One region of the Paenarthrobacter sp. NPDC089714 genome, then DNA from elsewhere that is predicted to be linked to it. Evidence: riboswitches for the same ligand, from Rfam matches in the RefSeq annotation. Region 1 holds a riboswitch; the other holds the start of a gene.
What was found. A riboswitch is a leader RNA that binds a small molecule or an ion and turns the genes downstream of it on or off. The one in region 1 is predicted to bind S-adenosylmethionine.

Region 1 (3,939 bases):
GCGCCCCGGCTCCCACCGAGTAGCTGTTGGCACTGACCAGCGGGAGGGCCTCGCCGGCCGCGAGAGTGAGGGGCTGCAGGCCGGCGTCGGCGAGCGCTTTGGCGCCGGGCACCAGGGTGCCTTCGGCGTCGAAAGCTTCGCCTTCACCGATGGCGACGGCGGCGACGGCGGCAAGTTGGGTCAGGTCCGATGAGCCGACTGAGCCCTCGGCCGGGATGGCAGGATGCACCCCACGGTTCAGGAGTTCCGCGTAGAAGCCGGCTGTTTCCGGTCGGACACCGGAGCCTCCGCGGCTGAAGCCGATGAGGCGGGCGAGGATCACTGCGCGGGCGGCGGCCCGGTCCAGGAAAGTGCCAACGCCGCTGTTGTGATACCTGACGACTTGTACTTGGTAGGCGAGTACTGACTTCTCCTCCACAGCCGTGTCACGGCCTGAGCCGAGCAACGTGTTGAGTCCGTAGACCCGCTGCCCGGACGCGGCCGTCTCTTCGACGATTTCCCGCGAGCGCCCGATTAAAGTCAACGCATCATGGTTGAGTTTCACGTGAAACGCAGAATTTAACGCGACGTCTGCCACGAGCGGGACAGGGATCGGTGCCCTCCCGATCACCAGTACCCTCGGCTCGGGATTCATGGTCAGAAGTCCAGAAGGTTCTGGCGGAAACCGCCGTCGCCGTAGCTCGTCCGCAGCAAGCCCCGCCTCCGGAGTTCGGGAGTCAGTTTGTCCAACACGCCGTGGACCGTCACGGGATCGACGAAGCCGGAGAACAGGAAACCGTCCCCGCCGACAGCCGCGCCGGTCTCCTCGAGGTAATCAGCAATCTCTTCCGTGGTGCCGATGATCGAGTCTCCGGCTCCCCCGCTGCGGGCCTGCAGGATCTGGCGCAACGTGGACCCTGGAGGGGCTGCCCTGGAGAAGTGTTCCAGTGTTCCCTGGTTGCTGTTGGTGCTCAGGGTGGGGAGGGGCTCGTCGAGGTCGAACTTCTTGAAGTCGATCACCGAGAGGTAGGAGATCGAGTTGAGTTGGCTGTCGATATCCCGTTGTGTGAGCTCCCGGCGCTGCGCCCTCAGTTCCTCCGCCTCTGCAGTGGACCCCACCACGGTGGGCTTGAGGACGAAAAGGACCTTGACGTCGTCGGGGTTCCTGCCCGCCTTCGACGCCTCCTCGCGGATGGAATCGCGGTAGGCCTTCATGCCGTCCACACCGCGCGCCAAAGCGATCGCCACGTCCGCATTTCCGCCCGCGAACGCCTTGCCGCGGGGCGAGGCCCCGGCCTGTACCAGCACAGGTTCCTCCGGTAGCGGGGCCGTATTGAGGGGTCCACGAACCTTGAAGAAGTCGCCCTGGTGGTTGATCGGGTGAACCTTGGTGTGGTCCGCGAACCTGCCGGCCTCCACGTCCTCAAGCACAGCGCCAGGTTCCCAACTGCGCCACAGCCGCCTGACGACGTCGACGAACTCCTCAGCCTTCTCATACCGCAGGTCGTGCTCGATCTGTTGGTCCAGGCCATAGTTCTGGGCGGCGAGGTCGCTGCCCGAAGTGACGACGTTCCACCCGAGCTGCCCCTCGGAGAAGTGCTGGAGCGTGGCGAGGAGCCGCGCCGCGGTGAAGGGCGGGTAGAAGGAGGCGCTGACGGTCGGAACAATCCCCAGGTGCTGCGTGGCCGAGAGCAGGTACGGAACCAGGGCCAGGGGGTCGTGTTTGGGCGCGAAGGATGCGTGGGCCAAGGACACCTCGGCGGTGCCGCCGTAAGTATCCGGAACGGTGAGGGAATCCTCGATGATGAACAGGTCCAGCCCGGATCGCTCGAAGGCCCTGACGGCCTCCTGGTACAGCGCGGGTTTCTTCCAGTCGTAACCCAGTCCGTAGCCGGGCGTCCCCCAGCCTTGGACTCCGAATCCGTGGCCCACGAACCATCCAAAATGAAGCATGGGCTTGAGTGTAGAACTGCTGTGTCCGTTCACCGCGACCTGATTTCATGCGAAGTTACAGGGGGTCGTACTGCGTCAATTATGCTCCCGCGGCGTCACATTTGGACCCCGTTCGGCCCGCCCCGGGGAGGCACCGGTTACGCAACATGACGACGGCGGTGCAGTCGCCAAATGCGGCTTCCCGGCCGCGGATGTTACGTTTTTCTTGAGTAATGAGCACCAGCGTTAAGCCCTGACTTGCTGGTCGGCAACCCTCTCCCGCGGCGGGGTGCCTCAGGTGACTACTCGGCGTCTTCGAACTTCGAACTGCAAGCGTGACTGAGGAGCACCACGAATGCCTGAACCCACTGAAGAAAAACTCTCCTACCGCCTGATCACGGGTCCTGATACCCGTGACTTCTGCGAACGGATCTCCGCTGCTTTGGCCGAGGGCTACGTGCTGCACGGCAGCCCGGCGGCCACGTTCAACGGCGAAACCGTCATCGTGGCGCAGGCCGTGATCCTGCCCGCTGCGGTAGCCAGTTCGGACGCAGCTGTTGCGAGCGCCGTGGACGAGTTGGACAACTACGAGGAAGCATTCGAGGGCCACGCATGAGCTACGCAGGTGACCTGACCCCGCAGGACGCGTGGGCAAAACTTGAAGACGGCGCCATCCTGGTGGACGTGCGCACCGAGGGCGAATGGGCCCACATCGGTATTCCGGACACCAAGGCCACGGAGAACGATCCCCTGTTCATCCAGTGGAACCTCGCCGGCGGCATCCCGAACTCCCGCTTCCTGGAGGACCTGCAACAGCAGGCCCCCGAGGGCGACGGCGTGGAGCTCGTTTTCATCTGCCGTTCCGGCCAGCGCTCCATCGCTGCCGCCATCGCCGCTACTCAGGCCGGCTTCACGGCCTACAACGTCCTTGAAGGCTTTGAGGGCGAACCCGACCGTTATGGCGAACGCACCGTCAACGGCTGGAAGAACCGTGGCCTGCCGACCAACCTGGGGAACGACTAAAAGTGACTTTCAATCCTGACGCCGCCGGCTGGAGCCCTGACACCCAGGCCGTCCGCGGTGGCCTTGACCGTACCAACTTCCAGGAAACCGCAGAGCCGGTTTTCCTGAACTCCGGGTTCGTCTACGAATCCGCTGCCGCCGCGGAACGCGCCTTCACGGGCGAAGACGAGCGCTTCGTCTACTCCCGCTACGGCAACCCGACTGTGGCCACCTTCCAGGAACGCCTGAGACTGCTGGAAGGAACCGAGGCATGCTTCGCGACGGCGTCCGGCATGTCCGCGGTCTTCACTGCCTTGGGTGCCTTGCTGGGTGCCGGTGACCGTGTGGTTGCCGCCCGCTCACTGTTCGGCTCCTGCTTTGTGATCCTCAATGAGATCCTGCCGCGCTGGGGCGTGGAGACCGTTTTCGTTGACGGGCCGGACCTGGACCAGTGGCGTGCTGCCCTGTCCGAGCCGACCACAGCCGTCTTCTTCGAGTCCCCGTCCAACCCGATGCAGGAAATCGTGGACATCCAGGCCGTCAGCGAACTGGCCCACGCCGCGGGGGCGACAGTCGTCGTCGACAATGTCTTTGCCACTCCCCTGCTGCAGCGCTGTGGCGACCTGGGCGCGGACGTGATTGTCTACTCCGGCACCAAGCACATTGACGGTCAAGGGCGCGTCATGGGCGGGGCGATCCTGGGCACCAAGGAATTCATCGATGGCCCGGTCAAGCAACTCATGCGCCACACCGGCCCCTCCCTTTCCTCGTTCAACGCGTGGGTGCTCACCAAGGGCCTCGAAACCATCGGGCTGCGCGTGAACCACAGCTCGGCTTCCGCGCTGAAGATCGCCGAGTGGCTCGAGCAGCAGCCGGCCATCAGCTGGGTCAAGTACCCGCTCCTGAAGTCGCACCCGCAGTACGAGCTCGCCACCAAGCAGATGAAGGCCGGCGGAACCGTGCTCACGTTCGAGCTCTCGCCGTCCGGTGGCCGGACGGCCAAGGAAGCAGCTTTCGCGCTCCTGG
Region 2 (3,939 bases), on a different contig from region 1:
CCCGGCCATCGGGTGAGTCGCCGGCCTGGAACAGCACCGGGTGGTGCTGGGTGGAGCGCGGGAGGCGGCCGGTGATCTCGACGTCGAAGCTTGCATCCTTGCGGTGCACGGGAGTGATGCTGCCTTCGCGGAGCCAGCGGGCGTCGTTCCGGGACCCGGCGATTGCGCCGTCGGCCCAGGAATCCCAGATCGCTTTGGCCGTCTGGACGAACTCTTCGGCCCGGTTATAGCGGTCCTCGTGCTTGAGGAACCCGCCGCGCCGGAAGTTGGCGCCGGTCCATGCGTTGTCCGTGGTGACGATGTTCCACGCGGCGCGGCCGTCGGACAGGAGGTCCAGGCTGGCCAGCCGGTGGGCGAGGTCCGCGGGATCGTTGTAGGTGGTGTTCTGGGTAGCCACCAGGCCGATGTTGGTGGTGACAGCTGCCAGGGCAGCGAGGGCGGTCTGGGCGTCCGGGCGCCCTGCGACGTCAAGGTCGTGGATCTTGCCGAGGTGCTCGCGGAGGCGGAGGCCCTCGCCCAGGAAGAACGCGGTGAACAGGCCGCGTTCAGCGGTCTGGGCCACGCGGCGGAAGGATTCGAAATCGGTCTGCGAGCCGCTGGCTGCGTCCTTCCAGACCGTGGTGTGGTTGACGCCCTGGAAGAAGACGCCGAACTGGATCTGCCCGTTGCCTGCGATGCGGTGGTGCTTGGTCATGGGTGAGCTCTCTTGTGGTTTCTGTGATGCGTGGGCGTCGGTCAGGCCGCGGCGTAGCGGTTGGCCGGGCGGGGAAGATGGAACGTTTCCCGCAGCGTCGCGCCCGGTTTGGGTGGCGTCACCAACCCGGTCTTGTGCAGCGCGGGGAGCACCTTGTAGGCCAGTTCGGGAAGATCGATGTCCAGGACAGCAGGCTTGAGGCGAACGCCGTCTGCCGCTGCGAACAGTGTGGTGAGCACTTCCACCAGGCCTTCGGCGCTTCCGGCGTAGCGGGCTCCGCCCTGCCATTCCTCGTGGGAGTCCAATTCGGCCAGGCGCTCGGCGGCCGTCTGTCCACGGGCATCCAGGATGACGTCCAACTCCACGAGCGTCCGCTGGGCACCAGCCGCCGCTGCCGCGTGGGCCGCCGTCGGAAGGGCCTCAACGGACGCTGCGGATACCAAGGCAACGTCTGCCTCGACGGCCGGAATGAGACCTGCGGGGGCAAATACCACCAACTGTCCCTGCAAGGGGCGGGGGATGATGGACGGTCCCTTCACGGAGAAACGCGCTCCTTCGAAGTCGGCGTAGTGGATCTTGTCCCGGTCGAGGTAGCGGCCCGTGGACACGTCCCGGAGCACGGCGTCATCTTCCCAGGAATCCCAGAGCCTGCGGCTGGCTTGGACCACATCGGCTGCCTCGGCCGCGACCTCGTTCTCTGCCAGCGGCGTGCGGCCCACGGAGCGGGCTTCCTCCAGCAGGTTCGCGGCGTTCACCAACCAACCGGCCCTGCCCTGGGAGGAGTAGTCCAGGCTGGCGAGCTGGGTTGCGACGTGGAATGGCTCAGTGAAGAGCGTTCCTGCTTCCGGAACCAGGCCCAGGGAGCCCGTGAGGGGCGCTGCGAACGCGGCGCGCTGAATGGCGTCGATACGCGTTGGGATTCCTGTGCTGCCGGCATCCACGGCCCGGGTGTCCTTGAACGTGGCAAGGTGAAATCCCGCGATATCGGCGGCCTGGACAGTCTCACGGATCCGTAAGCCCCCCAACAGCGCCTGCGGATCGTGGAGCGCCTTTCGCCACGCAGCCGGGTGGGCTCCATCGCCGTCGAGCTCCAGCCCAACAACGCGTGAACGGAATTCGGGTACAGAATTTGTAGGCATGTTCTCTCTTTTCAGAGGCCGCCGCGCGGCCGGTCGACATTCACTTGCCGCAAACGCGGCCAGGTCTGTTTCCGGAGCACCCCGCCACCTAATGCCTGAGGGTTGCCGCAGCGCGAGCCGGTCCTTGGCGCGCTGACTCTTGACCTGGAACTGAATCTAGGAGCACCTCCAAGGAATGTACAAACGCCCTGACGCGGGGCGTCAACGCGGGAAACACCGCGTCAACGGACTGCCAAATTCGTCATTTTCCACTCCGGCCTGTACCCCGCGTGACGATGCGTTGCGTCGCGTTGAGCCGCATGTAGCGACGCCTGACGTGTTGCTCAACGCTTTTTGGCGCGCGGTTTTCCTGCCTCCTAGCGTGGGCGGCATGACCGTCTACGAATCAGTCCTCGATGCCATCGGTGGCACTCCCCTGCTCCGTTTGAAGAAGCTCGGCGCGGGCGTCCGGCCACGCATTTACGCGAAGCTGGAGTTCCAGAACATTGGTGGCAGCGTCAAGGACCGCGCTGCACTGTCCATGATCCGCGCAGCTGAACAGGCCGGACTCTTAAAGGCTGGCGGGACGGTGGTTGAAGGAACCAGCGGTAATACCGGGATCGGGCTGAGCCTGGTGGCGGCACAACTGGGCTACCGTTCGGTGATCTTCGCTCCCGCTGCCACTGCAGCGGAAAAGGTCCGGCTGCTCCGGGCTTTCGGGGCAGAAGTGCACCTGGTGGCCGACTTCGTGCCGCGCTCACACCCGGACCATCTGGCGAACCGAGCGGCGGCCTTTGCAGCCTCAACCCCGGGTGCCTGGCTGGCACTCCAGTACGACAACCCGGCCAACCCCGACGCGCACTTTGCCGGCACAGGACCTGAAATATGGAAAGACACTGAGGGTGCGGTGACGCATTTCGTTGCGAGCGTCGGAACCGGAGGGACCATCAGCGGCACCGGCCGCTACTTGAAGGAAGCCAGCGACGGCCTGGTCCAGGTCATTGCGGCAGACCCTGAGCACTCCCGCTACGGTGGCGGCAACGGCTCACTCAAATACACCGAAGGTGCCGGTCACCCCCTTCACCCGGCCTCCGCGGAGGACATCTGGCCTGAAGCGTTCGACACCACCTTGGTGGACAAGTACTTCAGCATCAGCGATCGCGACGCCATCTTCACCGCCCGCCGTGCAGCACTCGAGGAAGGGCTGCTCATTGGCGCCACGGGAGGCACAGCCTTGGCGGCGGCTCTGGAACTTGCAGCCACCTTGGATGAAAGCCACACCATCGTTGCGGTCATCCCCGACTCGGGCAGGAACTACCTCTCCACCTATTTCGACGACGCGTGGCTCACCTCGCTCGGCTTCCTGGAACCGACGACGCCGGACGGAACCATCCGCTCGCTCCTCACCGGTGCGCCTGCCGGAGTTCATCTCCTGGCGAACGGCCTGACAGCGGCGGAGGCCGCCGTCGAACTTCACACCCGGTCGCTGGGGCCAAGCGAGCCGGCGTTCCTGGTGCTGGACCGTGGCGATAGCTTTGGAACCGTCCACCCGCGCGAAGTTGTGGGTGTAGTGACCCTGGAGTCGTTGTCCTCGGTGGATGACGCAGCTCCTGCTGCTTCGGCGGCTGTTGCTTACAGGACCGTCGCGGTCGGCGTCCCCGCCTCGGAGACGCCTGACCTGACGGAAGTAGCGGCAGTCCTGGTCGACGGTCGGATCGCCGCTACGCTGCGCTGATCCTCATCCGGTGAAACCGTGGACCTGTGGTCGTAGACGGCCCTGGCAAGGCGGGGTAACTCCACCCCGTCTGCCACGCCACGCCCCCTACCGCGATCGTCCCTGCCCGGCAGCCAAACCGGCCAGATGATGGTTCCAGACACGGGTCCCCTAAACACGGATCGCGCGTGCGCTTCGGAACAGTAGCAATCACTTTCCATGAATCTTCAGGGAGGCCATCATGGGATGTACGGAGTCCATGCTGTGAACCGGAGGCGGCCATGATCCAGGCTTTGCTCTGCAAACTGAACATCCGGCACGAATGGCACGTCGAACACGCCGACGATGGAACGGTGTACCGGCGGTGCCGTCGATGCGGCAAGGACGACGACGAACGCGGCAAAGGGATCCAC

Region 2: linked by a shared signal. The riboswitch ahead of ACIPY3_RS18775 (LLM class flavin-dependent oxidoreductase) and the one ahead of ACIPY3_RS20720 (DUF1737 domain-containing protein) in region 1 are both predicted to bind S-adenosylmethionine.

What each region holds. Positions count from the first base shown of each region.
Region 1 is NZ_JBIVGX010000017.1:39,848-43,786, forward strand. It holds gene ACIPY3_RS20710 (aromatic amino acid ammonia-lyase) at 1-634, opposite strand, end outside; gene ACIPY3_RS20715 (NtaA/DmoA family FMN-dependent monooxygenase) at 637-1,965, opposite strand; SAM riboswitch class IV at 2,141-2,253, shown strand; gene ACIPY3_RS20720 (DUF1737 domain-containing protein) at 2,267-2,527, shown strand; gene ACIPY3_RS20725 (rhodanese-like domain-containing protein) at 2,524-2,934, shown strand; gene ACIPY3_RS20730 (O-succinylhomoserine sulfhydrylase) at 2,937-3,939, shown strand, end outside.
Region 2 is NZ_JBIVGX010000013.1:59,812-63,750, reverse strand. It holds gene ACIPY3_RS18780 (NtaA/DmoA family FMN-dependent monooxygenase) at 1-694, opposite strand, end outside; gene ACIPY3_RS18775 (LLM class flavin-dependent oxidoreductase) at 736-1,833, opposite strand; SAM riboswitch class IV at 1,869-1,978, opposite strand; gene ACIPY3_RS18770 (PLP-dependent cysteine synthase family protein) at 2,204-3,547, shown strand; gene ACIPY3_RS18765 (hypothetical protein) at 3,808-3,939, shown strand, end outside.